One region of the Pseudorhodoplanes sp. genome, then DNA from elsewhere that is predicted to be linked to it. Evidence: predicted binding sites of a transcription regulator. Region 1 holds the regulator's gene; each other region holds the start of a gene.
What was found. The regulator LexA, encoded in region 1, represses DNA repair genes until DNA is damaged. The targets are predictions, from matches to a motif close to TGTTCNNNNTGTGTTCNG.
Positions count from the first base shown of each region.

Region 1 (7,712 bases):
GAACTCGAAGCCGCGGCGATCTCCTACGACATGGACGTACTGATCGAAATCCACGATGAGGCCGAACTCGACCGCGCGCTCAAGCTCAAGTCGCGGCTGTTCGGCATCAACAACCGCAATCTGCGGACATTCGAGACATCACTCGATGTCAGTATGGCGCTTGCGCCGAAGGTCCCGCGCGACCGGCTGATCGTCGGCGAGAGCGGCATCTTCACGCCGGCCGATCTCGCCCTATTGTCGACGGTCGGTATCTCCACATTCCTGATCGGTGAGAGCCTGATGCGCGCGAACGATGTGGCCGAGGCAACGCGTTCGCTGCTTGCTCGGCCCCAGCCCCGCGCGGCGGCGGGCTAAGCCATGTCCGACAAGGTGCTCACCCATCTCGGGCCATCCGGCGAAGCGCATATGGTCGACGTCTCCGACAAGGCGGCGACCGAGCGTGTCGCCGTCGCGGAAGGCCGCGTGGTGATGAGCAAGGCCACGCTCGACCTCGTGATGTCGGGCAATGCCAAGAAGGGCGACGTGCTCGGCACCGCGCGCATCGCCGGCATCATGGCCGCCAAGCGCACGCACGAACTGATCCCGCTCTGCCATCCACTCGCACTGTCGCAGGTGAGCGTCGACCTCACGCCCGACCCAGCGCTGCCCGGCATTGCCGTGCGCGCCAGCGTGAAGGTGACCGGACCGACCGGCGTGGAAATGGAAGCGCTAACCGCGGTGTCGGTCGCGTGCCTGACCATCTACGACATGGTCAAGGCCGCCGAGCGCGGCATGCGCATCGAAGGCGTGCATCTGGTGGAAAAGACCGGCGGCAAATCCGGTCCCTACCGGGCGACGTGAATATGGCGCTCCTGCCCGTTGCCGACGCCTTGCAGCGCGTGCTGGCGCAAGCGAGTGCGCTGCCGAGCGAACGCGTGCCGATCACCGAAGCGCATGGCCGCGTCCTCGCTGACGATGTCCGCTCACTCAGGACCCAGCCGCCGGTCGATGTGTCGGCGATGGATGGCTATGCGGTCCGTTCCGAGGACATCACCAGCGCGCCGACCGATCTGAAAGTCATCGGCGAGGTCGCGGCCGGACGGCCGTTCACTGGCGAGGTGAGACCGGGACAGGCGGCGCGGATTTTCACCGGCGGCGAGTTGCCCGCCGGCGCCGACACCATCGTGGTGCAGGAAGACACCCGCCGCGACGGCGACAACGTCATCGTCACCGAGGTGCCGCGGAAGGGCCGCCATATCCGCGCCGCCGGACTGGATTTCAAGCAGGGGGAGACCTTGCTCACGCGCGGCCGCGTCCTGAGCGGCCGCGATCTCGGGCTTGCGGCGGCGATGAACCACCCGATCCTACCGGTTCACCGCAAGCCGCGCGTCGCCTTGCTCGCCACCGGTGACGAGCTGGTGCTACCCGGACGCCAACCCGGCCCGGGTCAGATCGTCTATTCGAACGGCTATTCGGTTGCCGCGCTGGCCCGCCAGGAAGGCGCCGATGTCAGCGACCTCGGCATCGCCCGCGACACCGTGGCCGATACCGTTGCAGCGATCCAAGATGCGCGGATGCGGCGGGCCGACGTGCTCGTCACCATGGGGGGCGCTTCGGTCGGCGACTATGACCTGGTGCAGCAGGCCCTGAAGCAGGAAGGCATGGACCTGTCGTTCTGGAAGATTGCGATGCGGCCGGGGCGTCCGCTGATGCATGGCCGGCTCGGCCCGATTCATGTGCTGGGCCTGCCGGGCAATCCGGTCTCGGCCTTCGTCTGCGCGGTGCTGTTTCTGGTGCCGCTGCTGCGCACCCTGACCGGCCGAACCGACGTCTCGATCCCCCTCGACCATGGCCTGCTCGGCTGCGACCTGCCCGAGAACGACGAGCGTGCCGATTACCTGCGAGCCCGCCTGTCGCGGTCGTCGCGCGGCGCGCTGGTGGCCACTCCGTTCCCGACCCAGGATTCGTCGATGACCCGCATTCTGGCCGATGCCGATTGCCTCGTGATCCGCGAACCGCATGCATCGCCCGCGCCCGCCGGTTCACCCTGTGTTATCCTGAAGCTTCCCCTTTAGGCATCTCCCGCTTTCTTCACGTCAAATTAAGGGGTTGCGGAACACATATCGAACATATAGTGTTCGTTCATGATTTGTTTCGTATCTCTTGGGATTGTTCCACGATCCTGACGCTGTCCGGGAGACACCTGAATGCTGACCCGCAAGCAGTTCGAGCTTCTGCGATTCATAAACGAGCGTCTGAAGGAAGCCGGCGTTCCGCCGTCCTTCGACGAGATGAAGGACGCCCTCGACCTGCGGTCCAAATCCGGCATCCACCGGCTGATCACGGCGCTGGAGGAGCGCGGTTTCATCCGGCGCCTGCCGAACCGCGCGCGCGCGATCGAGGTGATCAAGCTGCCGGATTCGGTCAACCAGGGCAGCACGCCCCGCCGTGGTTTCACCCCGAGCGTGATCGAGGGCAATCTCGGCCGGGTGCGAACCGCGTCGGAAGACGATGGCGGCCGCCCCGTCGCGGTGCCGATGATGGGCCGAATCGCGGCGGGCACGCCGATCGAGGCGATCCAGACCAAAAGCCACACCATCAATGTGCCGCCGGACCTGCTCACCTCGGGCGATCACTTCGCGCTCGAAGTGCGCGGCGATTCGATGGTCGATGCCGGCATTCTCGACGGCGATACGGTGCTGATCCGCAAGTCCGAGGCCGCCGATACCGGCGACATCGTCGTGGCCCTGATCGACGATGAGGAAGCGACCCTCAAACGGTTTCGCAGGCGCGGCGCTTCCATCGCACTTGAACCGGCTAACACGTCGTATGAAGTCCGTATCCTGCCGCCGACCCGCGTCCGGATTCAGGGCAAACTGGTGGGACTATTCCGGCGTTACTGACGGACCGTCGTCGGCTTCCAGATCGGCCGGCCGCGGTGTCGCGTCGCGCGGCGGGGCCGGGCGTGCGGGGATCGTAGCCACTGCCGCAGGAGCGCGGGCCCAAGGCCGGTCGTAGGTTGGCGGCCGCGTGCTCTCCTGCACGAACATGCCGCCATCCCAGCGGGCCGCGGCCGCACCATGAGCGCGCGCGCGAGTGCGGTCGATCAGCAACGCGGCGCAAACCGGCGGAGCGTTGCGCGCGGTCACGACAAAAACCGCCGAAGTGCAATCCTCCATCAGCGCCTCCGCGCTGAGCGACAGCGCGACGGCGCGGCCGTCGGCCAGCCGTGCAACGCATCCCGCCAGGTCGCAGCGAATGCCCTCCGCCAGCGACTCGTCCTTGTCGGTTCTGGCATCGCCATCGGCGGCAAGCCACTCACGCAGGACGAATCCGTCGCGGCGGCTGGCCATGACCCGCAAGACTCCGCCGGCATCGCGGACCGCCACCATGCTTGCGTCGGCCGACACAAGGATGTCCGGTCGCGGTGCCCTCCAGGCAAACACGATACAAAGCGCGACCATCGCCGCGCCGGTCCACCGCAGCGGCGATCGCAACAGGCACATCACCACCAGCCCGGCAGCGCCGATCAGCAGGGTGCCAACGCCGAAAGCCGGGATCCGTCCGACGGCGCCGGGCAGACTGGCAACCCAGGTTGCGACAACGATCATCCACTCGATGCCCTCGCCCATCAGCCACCAGAATGGCCGGTCGAAGCCGAACGGCAGTGCGATCAGGCCGAGAATGCCAGCCGGCATCACCCAGATCGACACCGCCGGCATCGCGAAGAGATTTGCCAGCACGCCATAAGGCGCCAGTCTGTGAAAGTGATAGGCGGCGAACAGTGTCGTCGCAGACCCCGCGACAAGCGACGCAATGACGAGCGCCGCGATCTCCCGTCCGCCCCATAACGCCATCCGGGCCGCAAAGGGCGTGCCCGGCTCGGCCGACATGATTGGCAGTCCGCGCTCGTACACCGCGATCAGCGCGAGCGTGGCCGCAAACGACATCTGGAAACTCGGATGGACAATTGCCTCCGGCGAGATCGCGAGCAGCACCAAGGCGGCGACGCAGATCGTACGAAGCGTCAGGGCCGGCCGGTCGAAGATCACGCCGATCAACACGATTGCCGTCATGATGAAGGCGCGCTGGGTCGCGACTTCGGCACCGGACAGCAGCAGATAGAATGCCGCCATGCACAGAGCCGCCAGCGCCGCCCATTTCTTGATTGGGTAACGGCTGGCAATCGAAGGGAAGAACGCGAGGCCGGCGCGGAACGTGAAGAAGGCGATGCCGGCAACCACGGCCATGTGATAGCCGGAGATCGACAGCACATGCGCGAGGCTCGAGACGTACATGGCCTCGTTGACCGACGACGATATCGCATCGCGTTTTCCGGTGATCAGCGCCGAGGCGATCGCGCCGTTGTCGCCCGGAATGACCGCGCGGATGCGCGCGTCGATCGCATCCCTAAGCGACCCGATGGCAGCGGCATAGCGCAGCCGCATTCCGGGCGGTTCGGGCGGCGTCACCTGTTTGATCGCGCCGAGCACGAAACCCGTCGCGCCGAGCCGCTGGAAATAGTAATCGCGCGCGAAGTCGTAGCCGCCCGGCCGCAGCGGCGAGAGCGGAGGATTGAGTCTTGCGCGCAATTCGACGAAGGAGGCCACCGGCGGCGCCATGCCCTTGCGCACAGACACGCGAACGCGTTCCAGCTTGATGTCGGGGCGCGCACCGCTCATGGCATGGACGGCAATCACGATACGATCGCTTCGCTCGCGTTCCTCTCTGGATTCGACAAAGCCCGACAGCGTCACATTGAATGCGGGCGCCGCGAGGATCGGATGGGCGATGCGAGCGGTCTTCCAGGCTGCGAGCGTGAAGCCGAATGCGATCGCGGCGGCAGCCACAGCGACCGGAAACGCGATCGGTCGGGCGCGGGCCGCGATGCATAGAAGTATCGCCGCGGCCGTGAGTGCGATGCCGGCCCACAGAAACGGCTCGCGATCCGCGGCGAAATAGAGGACGACGCCGAAGCCGAAGGCGATGGGCAGCCAGGGAATGAGGCGTCCCGGCGCGGTGTCATGGGCGATCCAGCTGCCCATGCGCGCGCCGGCGCCCTGCAACAAAGGGGACAGGGCATCGGGCCAGCCGGACGATCCATCGCGGGTGCGTCCTCCAAGCGGCCACGTGCCGGCCCGCGCGCCCTTGCGCGCCTCCGCCCGCTCGCGACCTTTCGGATCGCTCTCGCCAGCCATGAGCCCCCGCCCCCGGCACTCGACCGGGGGTTGAGGCTACATCAGCCGGCGTCCTTTGCGAAAGCGATCAACTAACCGCCGAAACCTTGGCCCAGGTGTCCCGCAGCCCGATGGTCCGGCTGAAGACCGGGCGGCCGGACGTGGAGTCGCGGTCGCGCACGAAATAACCCTGCCGCTCGAACTGCGCCGGCTCGCCGGTCTGATCCGCGATCGCCGCCGGCTCGACCTTTGCGTCAGCCAGAATCTCCAGCGAGTTGGGATTCAGTTCGCCGGCAAAGTTGGCGGCATCCGGCGCGGGGTTGGTGAAAAGCGGATTGTAGAGCCGGATTTCGGCCGAGACCGCATCCTGTGCCGAGACCCAGTGGATGGTCGCCTTGACCTTGCGGCCGTCCGGGGCGTTGCCGCCCTTGGTTTCCGGATCGTAGGTGCAGCGCAGCTCGACGATGTTGCCGGCCGCATCCTTCACCACCTCGCGGCAGGTGACGAAATAGGCGTAGCGCAATCGCACTTCCTTGCCGGGAGATAGCCGGAAGAACTTCTTCGGCGGGTCCTCCATGAAATCGTCCTGCTCGATATAGATCTCGCGGCCGAAGCGGATCTTGCGGGTGCCGGCGTTGTCATCGTCGGGATGGTTCACGGCATCGAGTTCTTCGCTCTGCCCCTCGGGGTAATTCTCGATCACAACCTTGAGCGGCCGCAACACCGCCATGCGCCGAAGCGCAGTCTTGTTCAGCGCCTCGCGGATCGAGAAATCGAGCATCGCAATGTCGACCACGCTGTTGGCCTTGGCGACGCCGATGCGCTTGACGAAATCGCGCAAGGCTGCGGGCGGTACGCCGCGCCGGCGCAATCCCGCAAGCGTGGGCATCCGCGGATCGTCCCAGCCGGACACGTGGTTGTCCTGCACGAGCCGGTTCAGCACTCGCTTGGACAAGACGGTGTAACTCAGGTTGAGCCGTGCGAACTCGTACTGGCGCGGCCGCGACGGCACCGGCAGGTTCTCGATGCACCAGTCATAGAGCGGCCGGTGATCCTCGAATTCGAGCGTGCAGATCGAATGCGTGACATGCTCGATCGCATCCGACTGACCATGCGCATAATCGTAGCTCGGATAGATCTTCCAGGCGTCGCCGGTGCGCGGATGATGCGCATGCAGGATCCGGTAGAGCACCGGATCGCGCAGATTGATGTTGCCGGAGGCCATGTCGATCTTCGCCCGCAGCACGCGCGCACCGTTTGGGAATTCGCCGGCCCGCATGCGCCGGAACAGGTCGAGATTCTCCTCCACCGAGCGGTCGCGGAACGGCGAGTTCTTGCCCGGCTCGGTCAGGGTGCCGCGGGTCGCCCGCATTTCGTCAGGCGACTGGTCGTCGACATAGGCCTTGCCCTCCCTGATCAGGAGTTCGGCCCATTCGTAGAGCTGCTCGAAATTGTCCGACGCGTAAAAAAGGTGCGGCCCCCAGTCATAGCCAAGCCAGCGCACGTCCTCCTTGATGGCATCGATATATTCCTGCTCCTCCTTGACCGGATTGGTGTCGTCGAAACGCAGGTGGCAGCGCCCGCCGAATTCCTGCGCGATGCCGAAATTCAGGCCGATCGATTTGGCGTGGCCGATATGCAGGTAGCCGTTCGGCTCCGGCGGAAACCGGGTCACGACGCTTTTGTGCCGTCCCGAATCGAGATCGGCCTGCACGATGTCGCGGATGAAATCGCGCCCCGCTTCCAAAGTCGACGTGTCGTCTGCGGCCATTTTGCCTCTCTCGCCGGCGATACCGGTTCGCCGGCGCCTGTCTGCCAAATTCGTGTGTTTGAGCCAAGCTGCGGAAGTTTCAGGTAACCCTGCCCCGTCCTTGCCGCAATAAGCCGCCAAGCGCTGTTTCCGAATGTTCGCGCACCATGATAGATGGGCCGAACCGAAACCGATACGCCCCCCGGATGACCGTCGTTACCCGCTTCGCACCCTCCCCGACCGGCTTTCTGCATATTGGCGGCGCCCGCACGGCGCTGTTCAACTGGCTGTATGCGCATGGCCAGGGCGGCAAGATGCTGCTGCGAATCGAGGATACCGACCGCGAGCGCTCCACCGATGCCGCGATCGATGCGATCCTCGACGGGCTGACCTGGCTCGGCATCACCTGGGACGGCGACGCGGTTCACCAGTTCGCCCGCGCCGCGCGTCACCGCGAGGTCGCCGAACAATTGCTGGCGTCCGGCAAGGCCTATCGCTGCTATGCGACCCCCGAGGAGCTCACGCAGATGCGGGAAGCGGCCCGCGCCGCCGGCCGGGCGCGGCTTTATGACGGGCGCTGGCGCGACCGCGATCCGTCCGAAGCGCCCCCCGGCGCGAAACCGGTGATCCGGCTGAAGGCGCCGCTGACCGGCGAGACCGTGATCGAGGATCAGGTCCAGGGCCGTGTGGTCTGGCAGAACCAGGATCTCGACGATCTCGTGCTGCTGCGCTCCGACGGCAATCCGACCTACATGCTCGCGGTCGTGGTCGACGATCACGACATGGGGGTCACCCACATCATCCGC
Region 1 covers NZ_JCABZI010000004.1:33,850-41,561, reverse strand. Annotated here, with positions in the region: gene trpC (indole-3-glycerol phosphate synthase TrpC) at 1-354, shown strand, start outside; gene moaC (cyclic pyranopterin monophosphate synthase MoaC) at 358-840, shown strand; gene AC5I5I_RS06815 (molybdopterin molybdotransferase MoeA) at 843-2,054, shown strand; gene lexA (transcriptional repressor LexA) at 2,187-2,882, shown strand; gene AC5I5I_RS06805 (ComEC/Rec2 family competence protein) at 2,865-5,177, opposite strand; gene AC5I5I_RS06800 (glutamine--tRNA ligase/YqeY domain fusion protein) at 5,245-6,927, opposite strand; gene gltX (glutamate--tRNA ligase) at 7,113-7,712, shown strand, end outside.

Region 2 (7,712 bases), on a different contig from region 1:
GGGCATTCGGGTGTCCGACAACGGCAACTTTCTCGCCGTGACCGACAAGGCCGACTGGATCCGTGGGCGCATTGTCTATCGCGGCGATGCGCCGGTCGGGATTGCCGGTGCCGAAATTGCGCCGATGCTCTACGCCGATGGCCGGCCGATCACCGCGCGGGGCTGGTACGACACCGAGGCGCTCACCGAGGACGGCGGTTTTGTCTATGTGTCGATCGAGCGCGTGCACCGCATTCTGAAGTTCGACTACGGCAAGCGCGGCTTGATGGCGCGGGCGACACTCGTGCCGGTGCCGTCCGAATTCGCGAAGCTTCCAAGCAACAAGGGCGTCGAGTGTCTTGTGGTCGCGCCGAAGGGAACGCCGATCGCGGGCGCGCTGATCGCCATTTCGGAGCGCGGTCTGGATGCGGCCAAGAACATCCGGGCCTTTCTGATCGGCGGACCTAAGCCAGGTCTTTTCTCGGTGAAGCCGAGCGATGACTTCGACGTCGTCGATTGTGCGCTGGCGCCGAATTCCGATCTCTTGATCCTCGAACGGCATTTTTCGTGGCGGCGCGGCGTGGCGATGCGGTTGCGTCGCGTTGCCTTGTCCGAGGTCGTACCGGGCGCCGTGCTGGAAGGGACGGTTCTGATTTCGTCCGACATGGGTTTTCAGATCGACAATATGGAAGGCCTCAGCGTGCATCGCTCCGCGAGCGGCGAGACGGTGCTGACGCTGGTGTCGGACGACAATTTCTCGATCATCCAGCGGACGATCTTGCTGCAATTCACGCTGCTCGATCGGTGAAGCGACGGCTGAGCCGCAGGCTCTCTATCGTCATGGCGGCATCCGCCCCGAACGGCACCAGCCTCGACGCCTTGTGCGGAAACTAAAACGTCAATGGCCGGGACGAGCCCGGCCACGATCACCAAACCAGACGGGAGGCGAAAATCAGCTCGCGTCAGCGAGCTTCTTTTCGAGCTGGCGCTTGAAGTCGAGCGCCTTGGGCGACAGCTCGACATCCTTGGCCTTGGCCAGGAAGCCGTCGAGACCGCCACGATGATCGACCGTGCGGAGCGCATTGGCGGAAACGCGCAGCCGGATCGACTGCTCAAGCGTTTCCGAAGCCAACGTGACGTTGACAAGGTTCGGCAAGAACCGCCGCTTGGTCTTGCGGTTCGAGTGGCTCACCTTGTGACCGGTCTGGAACGCCTTGCCGGTGAGGTCGCACTTGCGCGACATGATTGAAAATCCCGAATATGACCAGGGGCGCCGCGCGGGGCGCAGGCCGTGATTGCGTTTTCGCGTTAAGACGCGGTCCTATAAAGACGCCAGGCAGGGAGGTCAAGGCTCGTGTCAGGCGGCTGCCGACCCGGCAAGACCACAGAAACGGCATAATGGTGCCGAATCGCTTAGGTTTATAGGCGTTGATCGTGGCGGCACGATCGGATGGCCAGAGTTCCAACCGAAGAGCCCGACCGGGCTCCGCGAGGACCAGGTGCAGTTTCTGTCAAAGACCGGTATCTGCGCGGCATTGGGCGCGCTGTTCCTCGGCCTTGCCTCGGCTCCGGATGTCCACGCCCAGGCGCGCCTCGATGCGCGCTACACGGCCTCGCTGGCCGGGATCAAGCTGGGCGAGGGGTCCTGGCTGGTCGACGTCCGGGAAGACCGCTTTTCCGCCGAAGCGAAAGGTTCGACCGCCGGGCTGGCGAGCTTTTTCAGCTCCGGGCGTGGCACGACGGCGTCCCGCGGAGCCATCAAGAACGGGCAGCTCGCGCCGGCGAACTACGCCCTCTCGATCAAATGGGGAAAGAAATTCGAAGACCTGCGGATGAAGATTGCCGATGGGGCGGTCAAGGACCTCACCATCGAGCCGCCCATGGTCGAACACCCCGACCGTATTCGCGTGACTGAGGCGCATCGCCGCAATGTGCTCGACCCGATGACCGGTTCGCTACTGCGGGTGCAGGGGAAGGGCGACCTGATGGCGCCGGAGGTCTGCAAGCAGCACGCCCCGATCTTCGACGGCCGCATGCGCTACGATCTCACGCTGGCCTACAAGCGGATCGAGCAGGTTGAAACCAACGGGTATTCGGGACCGGCCCTGGTTTGCGCGATCTATTTCGCGCCACTGGCGGGGTATGTCCCGAACCGCAGCGCGGTCAAATATCTGATCGACCAGCGCGATATGGAAACCTGGCTGGTGCCGATCGCCGGCACGCGGGTGCTGGTCCCATACAGGGTGGTGATCCCGACGCCGCTTGGGCAAGGGATCCTGCAGGCGACGCAACTCGCGGTGTCGCCGCTGCCGAGCCGGGCCAGCGCGAAAACCGATTAGGTGCTTTTGGGCCCGTTAGATCGCATCGGACCAATTGCGTCGCTTGCAATATCCCCGCTGTTCTCCACATTCCCGCTGAGGCCCGGTTGACTCTTTGGCTTGGCTCTGGACTCGCCGACGTTAGCCGCTGGACGCATCGGTCGGCTCTGATTTCATCGATTTTTACCCGATATAGGGGGTTCTCTAGGAATAGCTCTACATCTCGCGGTGAACGGATGGGAACACGCCTGAGTCAGCGATTCGGCCGTGTTTCGTTCCAGACTCGTTCCATACTTTAACCGGCGGCGCCAAAAATCACGGACAGTGTTGCGTTGTGAGACAGTCCGGGTGACAAGCTGGCGCGTTTGCTGACTGAAGCACCGGTCTCGCGCCTCGTTGGCCCGGCCCGCCGCCCTCGTGAGACCTCGGTTGTCGGAAACTTGATGCCCATTTCATTTTCGCCTGGCGTTCGAAGCGACGCTCGCATGCGCGGCGCCGGTGTCACCGCCGTGCTCGGCCCGACCAATACCGGCAAGACCCATCTGGCCATCGAGCGGATGCTCGCGCATTCGTCCGGCCTGATCGGGCTGCCGCTTCGCCTGCTTGCGCGCGAGGTCTACAACAAGGTTGCAGACCGTGTCGGCGCGGATTCGGTTGCGCTGATTACCGGCGAGGAGAAGATCAAGCCCGCCAATCCGCGCTTCTGGGTTTCGACCGTCGAGGCGATGCCGCGCGATCTCGATCCGGCTTTCGTGGCGATTGACGAAATCCAGCTCGCGGCGGATTTCGAACGCGGGCATGTCTTCACCGATCGCATCCTGAACCGGCGCGGGCGCGAGGAAACACTGATTCTCGGGGCCGCCACGATCCGGCCGATGATCGAGCGGCTGCTTCCCGGCGCCAATATCGTGTCTCGGCCGCGCCTGTCGCAACTGACATTTGCCGGCGACCGCAAGATGACACGGCTGCCGAGCCGATCGGCGATCGTCGCGTTCTCGGCCGACGAGGTTTATGCGATCGCCGAACTGGTGCGGCGTCAGCGAGGCGGCGCAGCGGTGGTTCTGGGAGCCTTGTCCCCACGGACCCGAAATGCACAGGTTGCGCTCTATCAGTCGGGTGATGTCGATTACCTCATCGCCACCGACGCAATCGGTATGGGGCTTAATCTCGACGTGGATCACGTCGCCTTCGCCTCCGACCGGAAGTTCGACGGCTATCAGTTCCGCAACCTTGCGCCGGCTGAACTCGCGCAGATCGCCGGCCGCGCCGGCCGCGCCACGCGCGATGGTACTTTCGGCACCACCGGCCGTTGCGCTCCGTTTGACGACGAATTGGTCCAGCGGCTGGAAAGTCACTCGTTCGAGCCTCTGAAGCTCTTGCAATGGCGCAACTCCGATCTCGATTTTTCTTCGATCGGCGCCCTGCAAGCTTCACTTTCCGAGATTCCTGCCGAACAGGGCCTCACCCGCGCGCCGCTCGCCGAGGATGTTCTGGTGCTGGAACATGCAGCGCGTGATGCAGAAATCCGGGCCCTGACCAAGACGCGGGACGCAGTCGAGCGTTTGTGGGAAGCCTGCCAGGTTCCGGACTACCGGAAGATCGCTCCGGCAAACCACGCCGAACTTGTCACCACCCTCTATGGATTTCTGATGAGGGAGGGTAAAATCCCGGATGACTGGTTTGCCCGCCAGGTCGCGCAGGCAGACCACCCCGAAGGCGACATCGACTCTCTCTCCAACCGGATCGCGCATGTTCGAACCTGGACATTCGTTGCCAACAGGCAAGATTGGCTTGCCGATCCAGAACACTGGCAGGGCGTCACGCGCGCGGTCGAGGACAAGTTGTCGGATGCGCTTCACCAGCGCCTTACCGCCCGCTTTGTCGATCGCCGTACCAGCGTGTTGATGCGGCGACTGCGCGAGAACACCACATTGGAAAGTGAAATTTCAAAGACCGGCGAAGTCACCGTCGAAGGCCATCTGCTCGGACGGCTTGAGGGCTTTCGTTTTGCTGCGGACCCGTCCGCAGGCGGATCCGAAGCGAAGGCCTTGCACGCCGCCGCACAGAAGGCACTCGCCGGCGAGATCGACGCACGGGCGGCAAAGCTGGCTCAGGCGCCGGACGAGCAATTCGTTCTGACCTCGGACGGCACGATCCGCTGGACGGGTGACACGGTCGGCAAGCTGGTGGCTGGCGAAGAGGTGTTGCGGCCACGCGTCCGTATCCTCGCTGACGAGCAACTGACCGGCGCCGCGCGCGAGCAGGTGCAGGCGAGGCTCGATCTGTGGATCAAGGCGCATATCGAAAAGCTGCTCGGTCCGCTGTCGGCGCTTGCCGCGGCCGAGGACGTCACCGGCATCGCGCGCGGTGTGGCCTATCGGCTGATCGAGGACCTCGGCGTGCTGGAGCGCCAGAAGGTTGCTGACGATGTGAAGGGTCTGGATCAGAACTCCCGTGCGGCCCTGAGGAAATACGGACTGCGCTTCGGTGCCTATCACCTCTACGTGCCGCCGCTCCTGAAGCCCGCTCCGCGCGGGTTGGCGACCCTGCTCTACGCGATCAAGAACGATTCCGGCGACATGCGCGGTCTCGACGAGGTTCAGCAACTGGCATCGAGTGGGCGCACCTCGATTCCGGCCAACAAGGATGTTCCGAAGAATCTGTACCGGGTCGCCGGTTACCGGGTCGCGGGCGAGCGCGCCGTGCGCGTCGATATCCTCGAGCGTCTTGCCGATCTGATCCGGCCCGCGCTGGCCTGGCGCAACAATTCGCCGGGCATCAAACCGCAGGGCGCGCTGGATGGCACCGGCTTCACCGTGACCGTCGGCATGACGTCGCTGGTCGGTTCGTCCGGAGAGGATTTCGCCTCGATCCTGCGCTCGCTCGGTTACCGCATGGAGCGCCGGCCGAAGCCGCCGGAGCCGGTTTCCCAGCCTGAGGTGGTTGCCGCGGAAAGCGCGCCGCAACCGGCCGAAGCGGATGCCGCTGACAGCACCGAGAACCCCGCCGTTCAAATCGCAAACGACAATACGCCGCTTGCTCCGGCTGACGCGGCCGCCGATCGCGTAGCCGAGCCTGAGCCGGACAGCCCGGACACGGTTGCGGAATCCCCGCCGGCAGAAGATTCGCAGACCATCGCAGATGCATCGGCAGACGCGGCACCGGCAAACGCGCCGGACTGCGTGTCTTCTGGCGATGAAGCGTCGGACGAAGGGCAGCCATCTTCCGACGATGAACAGGTCGTCGGCGCGGCGGCAGAGACCGGAAGTGGTGAGGCGGCGTCCGATGCCGCCGGCGCCGACAGCCAGACTGCACCGGCCGAGCCCGAACTGATTGAAGTGTGGCGACCGGGTCGTTTCGAAAGCCGCGAGAAGCGTCCGCAACGCAACCATCATCGCCGCGAGCGGCATGGTGGTCACCGGCCTCCGGAGGGCCAGCAAGCGGCATCGCCTGAAGCGGCGCCGGCAGGTGACCAGGCTGCCTCCCAGACCGGTGCTGCGCCGCAGGAGCACCGTCAGGAGCGACGCCAGGACCAGCGTCAAGACCAGCGCCAGCACGGGCCCCGTCCGCCGCGCAAGGATCGTGGCGGCCGCCCGCGCCGCCCCGAAGGCGGCCAGGACGCAGCCCGGCATGGCAAGCCGGACAATCGGCCGCGTCCGCAGGATGCGCGGCCGCGTCCGGACCGGCGCGAGCGCGAGCCCGACCCGAATTCTCCGTTCGCGAAACTGGCCGCCCTGAAGGCGCAGCTCGAGGCGGATTCAAAGGAGCGCCGCTAGTCGCGCGCGGACGGATTGGATCGGCAGCGGATCGACAAATGGCTGTGGCACGCGCGGGTGGTGCGCACCCGCACCGCGGCCGCGGGCCTCGCTGACAATGGTCTGGTCCGGCTCAACGGCGCGCGGGTCGACGCCGCGAGCCGCGTTGTCCGCATCGGCGACGTCATCACCATCGCATTCGACCGTATCCGTATCTTGCGCGTCGCAGGCTTTGCCGAACGCCGCGGCTCTGCGGCTGACGCAGCCCCTTTGTTTGAGGATATGTCGCCGGCCGTACCGGCTGTGATGAAGACGGATGCTCAACCGGAACATGGTGGGCGGCCATCCAAACACGAGCGCCGCGAGCTTCTGCGGCTGAAGCGGCCCGATAGCGGCTGACGGATCACGATGCGATCCCTTGCGCGGTCCCTTGCGCGCCCGTAACCCTTACGCTACGCACATTTTCAGCGTTCTAGAATCCGGTCGGTACTGAATGACCTATATCGTCAACGACAACTGCATCCGCTGCAAGTTCATGGACTGCGTGGAAGTCTGTCCCGTGGACTGCTTCTACGAGGGTGAAAACATGCTCGTCATCCACCCGGACGAGTGCATCGATTGCGGGGTCTGCGAGCCGGAATGCCCGGTCGAGGCGATCAAGCCCGACACCGAGCCGGGGCTGGAGAAGTGGCTGCAGATCAATGCTGAATACGCCAGCAAGTGGCCCAACATCACGGCCAAGAAAGAGCCGCCGGCCGATCACAAGGACTGGGAAGGCGTCGAGGGCAAGGAACAGTATTTTTCGCCCGAACCGGGAACCGGAAATTAAGCCGGTCGGCACCGCCGCTTCTTAACCTCTTGTCCGAATTTTTCACCCCCGGAGCGCTGCGCACGGTCCGTTGCGGGGGCTTAACACATTGATTTTTGCGGAAAATGTGCTATAGTCACGGAATTGGAACGCCTTAACCGGAACGAAGCTCCCCCTTTTACCATTCACGTCCGGGGGAGCTTATTTTTTCGGGTCCGTTCCAGAGGAGCCGCTCCAGAGAGGGCGTGGAAACCCCACGCGCGTACCGTGCCCGATAAATCGCGTTCGAAATCGTCGTCCCAAAAGCTGAAATCTCAGAAGTCGGCGGCTCCGAAGCCGTCGAAGTCGAAGAAAGCGCCCAGCGGCACTGCCCGCCGGGCCCAGACGCCTTCCGCCCCGACGAGGCGGAACTCGCAAGGCTCCCGGCTTGCCGGCCGTGGAGCTCCCGTGGCCAAAGCAGCGCCCAGCCGACCCAATCCGGCTGGCGAAGGAGCACCCTCTGGAATGACTGTCAATAAGAAGACGACGCAGCGTCAAGGCTTCAAGACCACCGAATTCATCGTCTATCCGGCCCATGGCGTGGGCCAGATCCTGGCGATCGAGGAGCAGGAGGTTGCCGGCGCCAAGCTCGAGCTCTTCGTGATCAATTTCGTCAAGGACAAGATGACGCTGCGGGTTCCCACCGCGAAAATCGCGTCGGTCGGCATGCGCAAATTGTCCGAGCCGGCGATGGTCAAGCGCGCGCTGGAGACCCTGAAGGGCCGCGCCCGCGTCAAGCGCACCATGTGGTCGCGCCGCGCCCAGGAATACGAGGCCAAGATCAATTCCGGCGACATCGTCGCCATCGCCGAG
Region 2 covers NZ_JCABZI010000001.1:327,027-334,738, reverse strand. Annotated here, with positions in the region: gene AC5I5I_RS01695 (esterase-like activity of phytase family protein) at 1-787, shown strand, start outside; gene rpmB (50S ribosomal protein L28) at 932-1,222, opposite strand; gene AC5I5I_RS01685 (DUF3108 domain-containing protein) at 1,479-2,318, shown strand; gene AC5I5I_RS01680 (helicase-related protein) at 2,741-6,073, shown strand; gene AC5I5I_RS01675 (RNA-binding S4 domain-containing protein) at 6,089-6,451, shown strand; gene fdxA (ferredoxin FdxA) at 6,546-6,881, shown strand; gene AC5I5I_RS01665 (CarD family transcriptional regulator) at 7,365-7,712, shown strand, end outside.
Region 2: a site for LexA is predicted at 2,571-2,588, ahead of AC5I5I_RS01680 (helicase-related protein). Genes of this name have one in related genera too.

Region 3 (7,712 bases), on a different contig from region 1:
AAAACCTTTTTCCGAACCACCATCAACGGCAAGGCCGTCCGGCTCGAAGGCTTCGTCGTCAAGCGCGCCGACCTCACCGGTCCGCTGCCGATCGCGCTCATCACCCATGGCAAGTCTGCGAATCTCGCCGACATGCTGGCGCTGCGCGCAAGTGACTACGGGCCCTATGCGCGCGACCTTGCGCGGCGCGGCTATCTGTCGGTGGTGGTAATGCGGCGGGGTTTCGGACAATCCGATGGCCCGATGCCGGTCACCATGACTTGCGACACCAAGACCTTCTCCGATTTCTTCAACGCCGATGCGGACGACCTGCACGGCGCGCTGGAGGTCGCCGCGAAACGTCCGGATGCCGATCCCGAGCGCGCGATCGCCATCGGCGTGTCGGCCGGCGGTGCTGCGGTGATGGCGCTGGCCGCCCGCAATCCGAAAAACCTGCGCGGCGTCATCAATGTCTCAGGCGGCCTTCAGACGCCGGACTGCCCTAAGGAAGACGTGCTCGTGAATGCATTCAAGGATTATGGCGCGGCGAGCCGTGTCCCCAGCATCTGGGTCTATGCGAAGAACGACAGCCTGTTCGGCGCGCCTTTGGTCGAGCGCATGCAATCGGCCTATCTCGATGGCGGCGGCGACGTGAAGCTCGTGATGTTCGACAAGCACGGCAACGACGGGCATCAAATTTTCGCGGAGGCCGCGGGTCGTGCGAAGTGGCTGATGGAGATGGACGCCTTCCTCGCCTTCCACGATCTGCCGGCGACCAAGCGCGACCGCGCCGACGATTTGATGAAACGTCTGAAGCTCAGCGAACGCAGCCGTGGCTTCGTCGATCAATATCTCGCCGCGCCGACCTTCAAGGCCATGGTGCAGACGCCGGACGGCCAGAACTACATGACGCAGTTCGGCGCCTCGACCCTGGAGATCGCGCGCAACGCGGCACTTGAGAATTGCCAGTCCCGCAACAAGACCGCCGGACCTTGCACGGTTATTATGGAAAACGATACCTGGGTCGGTCCGACGGCGCCCGAGCGGGTTGCTGCCGGCCCGGCCGAGCAGACCATCCGTTAAGCCGCCGTTGATGCTGGCCGCGCAAAACCCAAAGCGCTATTCTGGGATGTTCAAGATGCAAGCCAATGCGCGCTGACGACCCCATACCGACACGGCTGCCTGCGTTCCGGCGCCTCGTCGCTGCCGTGTTGAGCGTGCTGTGCGTCGGCTTTTGTTCCGTTCCGTCGTTCTCGCAGGCCGCGTCCGACGAGTTCGTGGTCGAGCGGACCTTCCTGCGGACCACCATCGAGAACCGCTCCGTCCGGCTCGAGGCTCTGATCATGAAGCGTTCGGACGTCACCGAGAGGTTGCCGGTCGCGCTCATCACGCACGGCAAGTCCTCTCATTTGTCTGACATGCTCGGTAGCAAGGCCGCCGATTATGCGGGACCGGCGCGAGACCTGGCGCGGCGGGGCTGGCTCGCGGTGGTGGTGATGCGGCGCGGGTTCGGGCAGTCGGACGGCCCGATGGCGGCGTCGGTATCCTGCGCCACAACGAGCTTCGCCGACCGCTTCGCGGCCGACGCCGACGATTTGCAGGGAGCGCTCGCGGCCGTGTCGAAACGGCCAGATGTCGACCCGGACCGCGCGATCGCGATTGGCGTTTCGGCGGGAGGTGGCGCGGTGGTCGCGCTTGGCGCGCGCAATCCGCCCAATCTGCGGGGCGTGATCAGCATCTCGGGCGGTCTTCGGATGCCGGATTGCCCGAAGGAAGACGTGCTGGTGAATGCCTACAAGGATTTCGGAAGCGTAAGCCGGGTTCCGAACCTCTGGATCTATGCGAAGAACGACAGTTTCTTCGGGCCGGAACTGGTCGGGCGCATGCAGTCGGCGTTTCTCGATGGCGGCGGCGATGTCAGGCTGGTGATGTACGAAAAGTTCGGCAATGACGGCCATTCGCTGTTCACCGCGGCGGCCGGCAAGCTGCAATGGCTGATGGAGATGGATGCGTTTCTCCGCTTCCATGGGTTGCCGGCGGCAGGGCGCGATCGCGCCGTCGAACTGATGAAATTGCTGAAGCTCGAGAGCCGGCAACGCGGCTTCGTCGACCGCTATGTCGCGGCGCCGACCTACAAGGTCATGGTCCAGACGCCGGACGGCAAACACCACTTCACCCAATTCGGCGCTCCCAGCCTGGAAGGGGCGCGCAAGGCGGCGCTCGCAGCCTGCGCTCAGAAATACAAGGCGTCCGAGCCCTGCCGGGTGGTCATGGAGAACGATGCCTGGCTCGGACGCGAAGCGGATGGGCGCGACCAGCCCTGACGCATGATCCGTCCCGGCGGCATGCAGACGAAGGTGGCGACTTTGCGCGTGCCCGCGGCGACCCATTCGCGTTTGCGGCAAAAGGGTTGAGCGGACCGCACCGCCCGTCCTATAACCGCGCCGCGTCAACCGATTTGCGGTATTTGGTCCATGGCAGGTCATTCCCAATTCAAGAACATCATGCACCGCAAGGGGCGCCAGGATAAAATGCGCTCCAAGCTGTTCTCCAAGCTCGGCCGCGAAATCACGGTGGCCGCGAAGATGGGTATGCCGGACCCGAACTTTAATCCGCGCCTGCGCGCCGCGATCATCGCCGCCCGTGCCGAGAACATGCCGAAAGACAATATCGAGCGCGCCATCAAGAAGAGCCAGGGCGGCGATTCGGAAAGTTATGACGAAGTTCGCTATGAGGGCTACGGGCCCGGCGGCGTCGCCCTGATCGTCGAGGTGCTGACCGACAACAGAAACCGCACCGCGGGCGACGTTCGCGCGGCCTTCACCAAGAACGGCGGCAACATGGCGGAAACCGGTGCGGTCTCCTTCATGTTCGACCATGTCGGCGTGGTCGAATTCGACGCCAAGGTTGCAAGTGCCGACGACATGCTGGAAGCGGCGATCGAGGCCGGTGCCGAGGATGTGGTCTCGAGCGAGAACGGGCACGAAATCTACACCGCACAGGACTCGCTGAACGAGGTCCTGAAAGCGCTGGAGGCGAAATTCGGGGAGCCACGCAAGTCCGGGCTGATCTGGAAGCCGCAGAACACGCTTTCGGTCGATGACGAGCAGGGTGAAAAGCTGCTGCGCATGATCGAGGTGCTGGAAGAAAGCGACGACGTGCAGAATGTCTACGCCAATTTCGAAGTGTCCGAACAGCTCATGGCGAAGATGAGCGCGTGACCGTGGGTCCGCGCCGAGCCGAATGTTGCGACGCAGCGTGACCGGGATGGCCGTGTCCTGCGATAGTGATGCGTCTTGCGGAGTTCCGCAGGTGACCACTCTCGCGAGCGTTCCGGGCGTCTGAAGTCAATGCCACTCGAAAAGCCGGTTCTGCCGCTGCCGCGCCGGCCCTGGTCGGATTTCGGCGCCGTCTATGCCGGCAATGCGGTCGTTGCTTTCCTGTTCGCGGCCTCGGCGCCGGTGGCGATCGTCCTGTCGGTCGGAGCCCGCGGCGGTCTGTCGGAATCCGATCTGGCCTCGTGGATCTTCGCTTCGTTTTTCCTGAACGGCCTCATCACCATCGCCTTTTCGCTGCTTTACCGGCAGCCGCTGGCGTTCTTCTGGACCATTCCCGGCACGGTGCTGGTCGGGCCGGCGCTCACCCATCTGACCTTCCCCGAGGTCATCGGCGCGTTCCTTGCGACCGGTCTGCTGATGCTGGTGCTGGGTCTGACCGGCCTGGTTCGTCGGGTCATGGACGCGATCCCGATGCCGATCGTGATGGCGATGGTGGCGGGCGTTTTTCTCAGATTTGGCATCGATCTGGTTCACGCCTTCCGCGGCGATGGGTTCTGGATCGCGTTGTCGATGTCGGCGACGTTTTTCGCGCTATCCGCCGCGCCGCGGATCGCGCGCATTGCGCCGCCGCTGATCGTCGCGTTGGTCGTCGGCGCCGTGGTGATCTGGCTGCTCGGCTCCTTCAATCCTCCGGCCGGCACGCTGTTCGAATTTGCGAAGCCCAATCTGTATGCCCCGCAATTCTCATGGCAGGCGATGGTCGAATTGGTGGTGCCGTTGGCGATCACCGTGCTGGCCGTGCAGAACGGCCAGGGCATCGCGATTCTCACGGCGACCGGCCACAAGCCGCCGATCAACGCCATCACGGCTGCCTGCGGTGTGGGATCGCTGATCGCTGCATTCATGGGTGCGGTGTCGACCTGCCTGACGGGACCGGTCAACGCGATCCTCGCCAGCTCGGGCGAGAAGCCACGGCAATATACGGCAGCGATCTTTATCGGATTGCTGGCTTTGGTGTTTGGGCTGATGGCGCCATTCTACACCCGGTTGATGCTGGCCGCGCCACCGGCGTACATCGCGACGCTTGCGGGCCTTGCGATGTTGCGCGTGCTGCAGACGTCGTTCCAGGTTTCGTTCCGGGACAAATTCAGCTTCGGCGCGCTGATCTGCTTCGTCGTGACGGTGGCAGATGTTCCGATCTTCCTCATCGGGGCTCCGTTCTGGGGACTGGTGTTCGGCCTTGCCGCGTCGCACCTTCTGGAGCGCGCCGACTTCAGGCGCGACACCCCGCCGGCGTAGGTCGCTAGCGGAACAATTCGTCGAACAGCGGCAGGCTCACCACAGCCGACAGCGCGATGATTGCGTAGGCCACGCGGCGATAGGCATGGTCCGATGCGCCGCGGAACAGGTAGGCGCCCGCGGCCATCGCCACGATGAAGATCGGTCCGAGCAGCAGCGACAGCGCCAGTACGTCGGCGGTGAACAGGCCGCGGCTGTAATAGGCGATGGCGGACACGATCGCTAGAATCGCGAAATACACCATCAGGTTGGCGCGGATTATCGCCGCCGAGTTCGGCCCGCCGAGCCAGTAGACGATGGCGGCTGGGCCGGCGATCTGGGCCGCGCCCGCGCCGAGGCCGGCAAACAGGCCGACGCCGACGGAGGCGGGCCATGTCGGCGCATTGCGATAGCGCCAGCCGGAGATCAGTGCGGCGAGCAGCGCGATCACCAGGATCGCGATGAACCAGCGCAGGATCGTGGGATCGAGATATTCGAGTGCCGCCACACCCAGCGGGATGGTGCAGACCGCCGCCAGCGATACCGGCGCGACCTCACGCCAGTTGCAGCGCCGTGTCAGCGGCAATGTGAACGGGGCGCTGGCCACGAAATCCACGATCAGCAGCGTGAGCGCGGCGATCCGCGGTTCATAGATGGCGGCCATCAGCGGCACATAGATCAGCGCCGAGCCGAATCCGGAAAAGCCGCGCACCAGCCCCGCGACCAGGGCGACGGCAAGTGCGGCTGGAAAACGCGGATCGGCGATAAGCCCCGCGGCTGTCGTTGAGAAATCTGTCACTGCAGGTTCCGGCTGCGCCCAGCCATACCAGCCGGGGGCGGCTTCAGCGATGCATCGCAGCGCGGGCCTTGCATGCATCCCGTGCTATGTCTGTTCCGGCATGCAGCGCCCGATTCGCATTCTCGGTATCGATCCCGGCCTTCGCCGCACCGGCTGGGGGCTGATCGCCTGCGAGGGCAACCGCCTGCTGTTCGTCGCCTGCGGGTCGGTCGAGACGAAGGAACGCGCCACGCTTGCGGCGCGACTGGTCGCGATTCACGACGGGCTGGTGCGCGTGATCGAGGAATTCACGCCCGACGAGGCGGCGGTCGAGTCCACTTTCGTCAATCGCGACGGTGCGTCGACGCTGAAACTCGGGCAGGCGCGCGGCATCGCCATGCTGGTTCCGGCGCGGGCCGGGCTGCAGGTTGCCGAATACGCGCCGAACCTGGTGAAGAAGACCGTCGTCGGCGCGGGGCACGCCGAGAAGACGCAGATCCGCATGATGATCGGGGTGCTGTTGCCGAAGGCCGACCCGCGGACCGAAGATGCCGCCGACGCTCTCGCGATTGCGGTGACGCACGCGCACCATCGCCAGAGCGCGATGCTGAGGATCGCCGCCGGCTGATGCGTCAGCGCTTTTTCTTCTTCTTGAAGCCGTAGAGGTCCGCGTCGCAATCCGGGCGGCCGGTCACCGCGCCGGTAATGACATCGGCCGCGATCCGCGAATAGGTAATGCCGTTGCCGCCATAGCCCAGGGCGGCAAAGCAGTGCGGCATGTCCGGGACCTCACCGATTAGCGGCAGTCCGGTATCGGTTTGCCCGAACGAGCCGGCCCAGGCGAAATCGATCCTGGTCGAGACACCGGGGATCAGCTTGCCGAGCTTCGCTTGAAGCGTACCGGTCTTGCGCGCGAGCAGCTTGTCGCGCCTCTCCTCGTCGACGAAGTCTTCGTCCTCGCCGCCGCAGATGATGCGTCCTTCCGGCGTCGTGCGCAGATACAGATAGGGATCGGAAGCTTCCCAGATCATGCATTGCTCGGGCCACAGCCGTTTCGGCTGTTTCACGGTCGCGATGGCGTAAGTGGAAATGATCTTGTGGCCGTTCGCCGGCACGCTCTTTGGGACCTCGTATCCGGTCGCCATGACGAGATAGCGGCAACGGATAACGTGACCGGTGTCGGTCTGCGCCGTCACGCTGCGCGCATGGCATTCGATATCGTCGATGCAGACGGGTGCAAAAACGCGCGCGCCATTGCTGACCGCTGACGCCAGCATTGCATGCGCCGCCTTGCGCGGGTCGATGACGAGATTGTCGTAGCCCAGCAGCGCCGCGGCGCGTGAAATTCCGAAGCGCGCTTTCAGCTCCTTGCGGGAAAGCAGCCGATCCGGCAGTCCGATCGCACGGCGCGCCGCCTGCTCGCGCGCGAGCCCCTCGGCGTCGAGTTCGTTGCCGGCGAGATAGAGGCTGTCGCGGCGGACCACATCCGGCAATTGCAAATCGGCCAGGCGCGCCGCGACGGCGTCGACGGCAAGACGTGAACGCCGCCAGGCGCGCATTGCATCGACCTTGCCGATCTTGCGCGAGAGCTTCGAAAGCGGCGTGTCGATTTCGTATTGTACCAGCGCGGTCGATGCGACGGTCGATCCTTTGACCGGATCGTCCCGCCGATCGACGATCGTCACGGCGAGCCCGGCCTCCGCCAAGGCATCGGCGATCATCGCGCCGGTGATGCCTGCGCCAACGACCAGCACATCGGTGGTGACCGGCTTTCGCAGCCGGCTGTGGCGCACCTTGGCGGCGTCGCGCCCCTCCCAGACCGAGCGTCCGGTGCGCAAATCTCGTTTCTTGGTGATCATCTGGTCCGTTCGCGGCAAGGACGACGTAACGCCAAGATATGCGAATGGTTCAGATTTTTTCCGTGACCCGCCTTAAAAACGCACCCACTTCATCGACCCGCGGTCCCATCGCGGCGATCCAGCCCATCAGGTTGACCGAGGCGTGGATCGTTCCGAGCCAGAGGCGGAATTCATGAGACGCACCGGCCGCCCTCAATTTGTCGACCAGCATTTCGGAATCGTTGCGCAGCGGATCGAATTCGCTGGCTGTGATGAACAGCGGCGGAAGTCCGCGCAGGTCGGCGTGGAGTGGCGCAGCCAGCGGATTTGTCCGGTCGGCGGGCTTAGACAGGTAGTGATTCCAGTACCACGCCATTTCCGGGGCGGAGATCAGGTACGGCCCGCCGCCATAGGCCTGCTCGGACGCCGTGTTCAGGTCGGGCGCATAGCAGCCGTACATGCAGGCGGTGCCGCGAATGGGGGATTGGCCCGCGTCGCGCAGCGCGATGGTTGCGGCGAGCGCCAGATTGGCGCCGGCCGAGTCGCCGGCGATAGTGATGC
Region 3 covers NZ_JCABZI010000005.1:392,124-399,835, reverse strand. Annotated here, with positions in the region: gene AC5I5I_RS09070 (alpha/beta hydrolase family protein) at 1-1,062, shown strand, start outside; gene AC5I5I_RS09065 (dienelactone hydrolase family protein) at 1,128-2,303, shown strand; gene AC5I5I_RS09060 (YebC/PmpR family DNA-binding transcriptional regulator) at 2,454-3,200, shown strand; gene AC5I5I_RS09055 (benzoate/H(+) symporter BenE family transporter) at 3,330-4,556, shown strand; gene AC5I5I_RS09050 (sulfite exporter TauE/SafE family protein) at 4,561-5,334, opposite strand; gene ruvC (crossover junction endodeoxyribonuclease RuvC) at 5,435-5,941, shown strand; gene AC5I5I_RS09040 (NAD(P)/FAD-dependent oxidoreductase) at 5,946-7,172, opposite strand; gene AC5I5I_RS09035 (alpha/beta hydrolase) at 7,222-7,712, opposite strand, start outside.
Region 3: a site for LexA is predicted at 5,415-5,432, ahead of ruvC (crossover junction endodeoxyribonuclease RuvC). Genes of this name have one in related genera too.

Region 4 (7,712 bases), on a different contig from region 1:
GGCCGGACGGCGGCCGATGCGGGCGCCGATCTATTCACACATCGTCTACGACGTGGTGCCGAACGAATGGGTCGAGATCGACCGTCCGGACATCCTGATCGTCGAAGGGTTGAACGTGCTGCAGGCCGGGCGTTTGCCGAAAGACGGCAAGGCGGTGCCTTTCGTATCCGACTTTTTCGACTTCTCGGTTTATATCGATGCGTCGGAGGAGGTGCTGGAGCGCTGGTATGTCGACCGTTTCCTGGCGCTGCGGCTGACCGCGTTCCGCGATCCGATGTCGTATTTCCATCGCTATTCGCGGCTGTCGGATTCGGAGGCGGTGGCGACCGCCAAGAGCATCTGGGACCGCATCAACCTGGTCAATCTGCGCGAGAATATTTTGCCGACGCGGCAGCGCGCCGACCTGATCCTCACCAAGAATGAAGGTCACCTGATCGACGAGGTGGCGCTGCGGCGGCTTTAGAGCCTGCGCAGCGATCAGGCTACCGCATCATCCTCTTACGCGGCGCGCTGCGCCATCCCGCGGACTTCCGCCAGGATCGTCGCGAGCTTTTCGCGGTCGAGCGGCTTCGACAGGAACGCATCCATGCCGGCGGCGAGGCAGGCCTCGCGATGCTCCGGCAGCGCGTTGGCGGTGAGCGCTACGATCGGCGTGCGGCGGCTGCCGGCCTTCGCCTCGATCGCCCGGATGCGGCGCGTCGCTTCGATGCCGTCGATGCCGCTCATGCGCACATCCATCAGGATCAGGTCGAACGGCAAACCCGCACCGTTCGCGGCGAGAAAGGATTCCATCGCCGCATGACCGTTCGCCACCACCTGCGGGCGGTGCCCGAGCTTCTGCAACAGCGCACGGGTGAGCAGCGCGTTGATCTCGTTGTCCTCGGCGACCAGGATCGACAGGCCGTCCTTGCGCGGCCTGCCGAAATTCGGCAGCTCGCTCAGTTCGTCCGCGATCTGCGCGAAGCCGTCGCCGTCCATGCGCAGACGTTCGGCCAGCGAAGCTGCCCGGATCGGCTTGACCAGATAGCCGCTGAAGCCGCGCGCCCTCAGGTCGGCGAGTTCGGACCGCGCCGCCGGCGTGATGGTGACCAGCCGGCACGGAATGCTGCGGGTCGCGGCGAGCAGCGCGTCGATCGCGTCATTGCCGAGCACATGGTCGATCAGCACGGCGCTCCATTCGCGCTCCGGCAGCAATGCCTGCGCAACCGCCTCGTTCGGCGCGATCGCGACCCGCGCGCCCCAGCGCGTCAGCCGCCGCGCCAGCAACGCGGCTTCGACATGCGACGGCGCGACGATCATGATGGCGCGCTGCGTCAGGTCTGGCGCAACGAAGGCCGGCATGCGTTCGGCATCCGCAGCGGGCTGCAGCGGCACCGCGACCTCGAACAGGCTGCCGGTGCCGGGGGCGCTTTCAAGCCCGATGCGGCCCTGCATGCCCTCGACGATGCGGTTGACGATCGCCAGACCAAGACCGGCGCCGTCCGCCTGGCTCGCGCCGGTTTCGGTCTGCTCGAATTCCCTGAAAATCTTGTCGTGATCCGCCGGCGCGATGCCGATGCCGGTATCGCGCACCTTGAACAGGATCTCTCCCGGCCATTCGCCCGGCTCGACCACGATCGCGACGCCGCCTTCGGCAGTGAACTTGACGGCATTGCCGGCGAGATTGAGCAGCACCTGTTTGAGCCGCGTCTCGTCGCCGATGACGCGCGACGGCAGCCTTTCGTCGACATAACTGGCGATTTCGAGGCCCTTGCCCTGCGCGCGCACGGCGAGCAATTCGGTCAGGTCTTCGATCATGGCGGCCAGCGGGAACGGCCGCGCTTCGAGATCGAGCCGGCCGGCTTCGATCCTGGAGAAGTCGAGGATTTCCTCGATCAATGCCAGCAGCGTTTCGCCGGATGTTTTCACCGCACGTGTATAGGTGGCCTGTTCGGGGCTGAGCCTGGTATCGAGCAGCAGATCGGCCATGCCGATGATGCCGTTGAGCGGCGTGCGGATTTCGTGACTCGCCATCGCCAGGAAGCGCGACTTCGCACGGTTCGCGGCCTCCGACAGGTCGCGCGCTTCCGCCAGCGCGTGTTCCGACATCACTCGGTCTGTAACGTCGCGGCCGACGCTCTGGATTTCAGTTTCACCATTCGCGCCGCGGACGGCGCCTTCGCGCCAGGCGATCCAGCGCGGGCCGGTGGTCGTGTCGATCTGCTGATCGAAGACGCGGCTGCCGTTCGGCAAGGTCGCGGCATCGCCCTGTTCGAGGACGGCGAAGGAGAAATCCGAGCCAAGCAGCGCATCGGCGGTCTTGCCCGCGAGCTGGCAGACGGCTTCGTTGGCGAAGGTGACCGTGCCGTGCGCATTACGGCGCACGATCAGGTCGCCCTGCATGTCGAGGAACGACAGGGCGCGCTGCTCCGCCTCCTGCAATGTCCAGATCCGGTCGGACAGGTTTTCGTTGCGCTGTTCAAGCGCAAGCGCACGGCTGCGCCACACGCGGTTGCGATAGATCAGAAACGCCGCGAAGGTGCAGACGAAGGCGAACAGCGCCGCAAGCCCGATGGCGAACAGGGCCGGATTGTAGGTCGATGTCCCGGTCGTGGTGGATGCGAGAAGCCCAAGCCCGATCCAGACACCCGCCATCAGGAAGAACGCCATCCGCGCGAAGCTGAACAGAATCGAACGCACTCCGCCTTCCGGCCTGGAAATCGAAAGCATGCCTGACGTCCCGTATCGGCCGTCCGCACATGACGGAACGGCTCCTTGCCCTTGCGACGAAAGGTGACGGAAGGCGGTTGCGATTGGATTGATGCCGGGGTGTCCGACAGCTTTCGCTTGCGCGGAGCGTTAGCGGCGGCTTGCGCTATTGCAGACAATTTTAGCGATCGGCGGCAGGTGCGTTACGCGGCGCGCCGCATCTCGTCGGTGAGTGCGCGATAGGACAGAGCCTCCGCCAGATGGATGCGGCCAACATGCGCAGCGCCGTCGAGATCGGCGAGCGTGCGCGCCACCCTCAGCACCCGGTGATAGCCGCGTGCCGACAGCCGCATCGCGTCAGACGCATCGCGGAGAAGAGCAAGACCGTTCTTGTCCGGCTGCGCCACCTGCTCCAGCACGCTGCCGGAGACCTGCGCATTGGTTCGGATCTGCGGCAGGCCAAGCGCCGCATAACGCTCCGCTTGGATGTCGCGGACGCGCGCCACACGTGCAGCAACCTGCGCCGAGCCTTCAGTGGGCGGCGGCAGGATCAGGTCGGCGGCGGTGACCGCCGGAATCTCGATATGCAGGTCGATACGGTCGAGCAGCGGACCGGACAGTTTCCCTTGGTAATCGGCGGCGCAGCGCACATTCATGCCGCGCTTGCAGATATAGCCCGGGTCGCTGGCATGTCCGCAGCGGCAGGGATTCATCGCCGCGACCAGCATGAATCGCGCCGGATAGGTGATGCGATGGTTGGCGCGCGCGATCGAGACTTCGCCCGTCTCGAGCGGCTGGCGCAGCGAGTCGATCGCCTGCCCGGAAAATTCGGCGAACTCGTCGAGAAACAGCACGCCGTTATGCGCGAGCGAGACTTCGCCCGGCCGCGCCCGCAGGCCGCCGCCGACCAGCGCCGGCATCGATGCGGAATGATGCGGCGAACGGAACGGGCGACGGTTGGTGAGCGAGCCGCCCTCGATCTCGCCCGCGACCGACGCGACCATCGAGATTTCGAGCAATTCCTCCGGCGTGAGCGGCGGCAGGATCGACGGCAGCCGGGCCGCCAGCATTGACTTGCCGGCGCCGGGCGGTCCGACGAGCAGCAGATTATGTCCACCGGCAGCGGCGACTTCGAGCGCGCGCTTGCCGCTCTCCTGTCCCTTGATGTCGGCGAGGTCGAGCAGCGTGGCCTCGGTTTCGCGGATCTGCGGTTGCGGGCGCGTGAGCACCTGCGTGCCCTTGAAATGATTGGCAAGCTGGATCAGCGATGCGGCGGCAACGATCTCCATTTCCGGGCTGGCCCAGGCGGCTTCCGCACCGCAAGCTTTCGGACAGATCAATCCTTCGCCGCGGGCATTGGCGCCGATCGCCGCCGGCAGGACGCCAGCGACCGGCGCGATGGAGCCGTCGAGCCCGAGTTCGCCCAGCACGGTGAAGCCCGCGACCGCGTCGTGAGGGATCGCGCCGATCGCAGCCATCAGGCCGAGCGCGATCGGCAGATCGTAATGGCTACCTTCCTTGGGCAGATCGGCCGGCGCGAGATTGACGGTGATGCGGCGCGCCGGCAGCGCCAGCCCCGACGCGATCAGCGCGGAGCGCACACGCTCGCGGGCTTCGGACACCGCCTTGTCGGCGAGCCCGACCACGCTGAAGGCCGGCAGGCCGGGCGCGACCTGGACCTGCACATCGACCGCGCGGGCCTCGATCCCCTGAAACGCAACCGTGGAAACCCGCTGAACCATCACCCAAGCCGCCCGCTTGCAGTCTACGCGTTCAAGTAGATTGTGGATGAAGTCTAGCGTATCCGGATATTTTTCACAAGAACATTTGCAGAACAAAACGACTCACGCTAGCTTTTCCTCAACAGGGATGGAGTTGCGAGATGGTCGACCTGAAAACCTTGCAGATGGAGCTTGCCTTCGCCCGCCGTGCCCGCCGCGAAGCGCAACTGGCCGGATCCGACATCGAACGTCTGATCGAGCGCATGCAGGCGGGACGCACGCTGCAGCAGATCGAGCTGGAAGAGGCGGTCGCGGACGACGACTTCGCTGCGATCGAAGAGTTTCGCCAGGCAGCCTGACGTTTAGTCGGGCTTCGCCGCTTCGGGATTGCTCTCTGCAGCCGCAGTCCGTGTGCGCAGCTCTCCGACCAGCGCATCGAGGCTTTGCGCGAACTGCGCCAGCTCGAAATTCTGCGGGTCGTCGTGCTTGTTGCGGATGCCCTCGTCCAGCACCGAGTGGAAGGCGGGGATCATCCAGAAGCCGGCGCGGCGGCTTGCCACCGTGTAGACGAGCGCAAGCGATTCATATTGTGCCGGGGTGAAGCCGGGCGTGGGCGCAAGAAAATCGTTGCGGCTGCCATAGCCCTTGAGTGCGCGGCGCGGCTGGATCAGCTCGACATGCAGGAACAGCCCCTTCAATGAGGGCCCGAAATTCTTCGCGGCTTCGAACTTGGTCGCGCGCCATGGCACGTTGAAGTCATGCGCGAGATAGATCCTGCCACCGCGATTGATGAACACATGCGCGCGCTCGATGTCGTTGGAACAGGCATAGCGGGCGAGATTGTTGATCTTGGGATTGTCGTCGATCGAGACCGGCCAGGGTTGGGTGCGATAGTTCGGCGTCGAGGTGTCGTGGAAAACGATATAGGTCGCGGAACGCGCCAGCGGATCGTTGTCATGCGCGTGCGACACCGGCTGTGCGAGCGTATCGATCACGGTCTGGCTGGCGCCGCGGTCGCGCAACAGACCCGCCAGCGCATCGCGTGACGGCAGGTCGGTGTCGCCGCCGACGCGCTTCTCCAGCGCCGCAGGCAGGGTCTCCATCGCTGCGCCGAGCCGGCCGACCGGTTCGAGCGGGTTCAGCAGGCAGCGGGCCTGTTCGGCGGGCGTCCCAGCAAACGACTGGGTTTGGTGATCGAATTTGCAGAAGCCCGCGATCTGCCGCTCGGTCAGCACGACCGGCGGGCGTTTGGCGAAACTGCATTTTCCGCCCGACGGAAATTCGATCTCGAATGCCCGGGATGGCGAGGTCAGCGCCATCGCACAGGTCACGAGAGCCAATGAAAGTCTGTTCAAAGCCATGAAGCCGCTGTCGCGTGTCGTTCGCTTCACGCTAACGCAGGCCCGGTCGCGAACACAATCGGGCAAAGGGTATCAGCCTTGCGGCGGTGTGCCGCCCGTGTCCGATCGGTCACGGCGGCTCATGCCTTGCGCTTCGTCTCGATCGCATCCCAGACCATCGCCGCTATGTCCGGTCCGCCGATATTGCGGATCGCGCGGATGCCGGTTGGCGAGGTGACGTTGATCTCGGTCAGGAAGCCGTCGATCACGTCGATGCCGACGAAGATCAGCCCGCGCTCCTTCAGGGCGGGTCCGAGCCGGCGGCAGATCTCGTGCTCGCGCTCGGTGAGTTCGGTATCCTTCGGCGATCCGCCGCGCACCATGTTGGAGCGAAGGTCGTCCGGCGCCGGCACCCGGTTCACGGCGCCGGCATATTTGCCGTCGACCAGGATGATGCGCTTGTCGCCTTTCTTCACCTCGGGAAGAAACCGCTGCACCATCCATTGCTCGCGGAAGGTGGTCGCGAACAGGTCGTAGAGCGAGCCGAAATTGAGATCGTCGCGTGTGAGCCGGAACACGGCGGCGCCGCCGTTGCCGTAAAGCGGCTTCATGACGATGTCGCCATGCTGTTCGCGGAACGCCTTGATCTCGGCCAGGTCGCGGGTGATCAGGGTCGGCGGCATCAGGTCCGCAAACTCCATGACGAAGATTTTTTCCGGCGCGTTGCGCACATGCGCCGGATCGTTGACCACAAGCGTCTTCGGATGCACCCGCTCGAGCATATGCGTGGTGGTGATATAGGCCATGTCAAAGGGCGGGTCCTGCCGCAGCAGGATCACGTCGAAGTCGGTCAGTTCGGTGCGCTTGCCGTCGCCCAGGGTGACGTGGTTGCCGATCTCGTCGCGCACCTCCAGCGGCTGCACCGTCGCGAACACCCGGTCGCCGCTCTGGGCGAGCTTGTCGGGCGTATAATAGGATAGCGTGTGGCCGCGCGCCTTCGCCTCCAGCAGCAGCGCGAAGGTGGAATCCCCGCGGATATTGATCCGCTCGATGGGGTCCATCTGGACGGCGATATTCAGTGGCATGCTCTTGACCCAGCTTTCTTATTTCAGGTGCAAACGCGTGGTTAATAACTCGCTGCGATGATCCGGCGACGAGTTTTTCCGAACCACCCGGATGTTCCCCGTGGCATTCCCGAGATTGACGATCGCGGTCAAGCTTTACGCCATTTTCGCGTTGGTCGCGACCGTGGCCGTCGCGCTCGCGGTTATTGCGCGGCAGATCGGAAGCGGTGCGCCGGTCGCCGACACGCATAGCCTCGCCTGGCCGCTCGGCGCCATGGCCGTGCTGCTCCTGCTGCTCGCGGCGTCCGGTGCGGCGGTGGTGGGGCGCACCTGCGCCCGGCTGTTCGCGATCACGCGCGTGACCGGGCAACTTGCGGACGGGCAAATCGACGTGGCAATCCCGCATCGCGGACGGCGCGACGAAATCGGCGCACTGGCCGCGTCGATCGCGGTGTTCCAGTCCGCCATGCGGACCAACAAGGACCTGAACCAGACCGTGCGTGAGGATGCCGATGCGCGCAGGCAGCGGCAGGATCAGATCGCGGCCGAGATCGCGGCGTTCTCCGCGGATGTCGAGGTGACGCTGCGCGAGCTGATGAAGATGTCCGGGCGCGCCAAGAAGGCTGCGACCGAGCTGGCGCAGGCGGTCGATATCACCGTCGACCGGACCGGCCGCGCCACCCAATCGTCCGAGGAATCCAACACCAATGTGCGCGACATCGCGTCCGCCGCCGACGAGCTTGCGATGTCGGTGCTCGAGATCGAGCGGCAGGTGTCACAATCGAACGATATCGCGATGAAGGCCGTGGCCGAAGCCGGCGCGACCAATGACACGGTCAAGGAACTGAGCGAGGCCGCCGGCCGGATCGGCGACGTGATCCGGCTGATCAACGACATTG
Region 4 covers NZ_JCABZI010000009.1:53,024-60,735, reverse strand. Annotated here, with positions in the region: gene coaA (type I pantothenate kinase) at 1-463, shown strand, start outside; gene AC5I5I_RS11725 (response regulator) at 499-2,709, opposite strand; gene AC5I5I_RS11720 (YifB family Mg chelatase-like AAA ATPase) at 2,892-4,430, opposite strand; gene AC5I5I_RS11715 (hypothetical protein) at 4,571-4,768, shown strand; gene AC5I5I_RS11710 (peptidoglycan recognition protein family protein) at 4,772-5,770, opposite strand; gene gshB (glutathione synthase) at 5,890-6,834, opposite strand; gene AC5I5I_RS11700 (methyl-accepting chemotaxis protein) at 6,935-7,712, shown strand, end outside.
Region 4: a site for LexA is predicted at 4,508-4,525, ahead of AC5I5I_RS11720 (YifB family Mg chelatase-like AAA ATPase). Genes of this name have one in related genera too.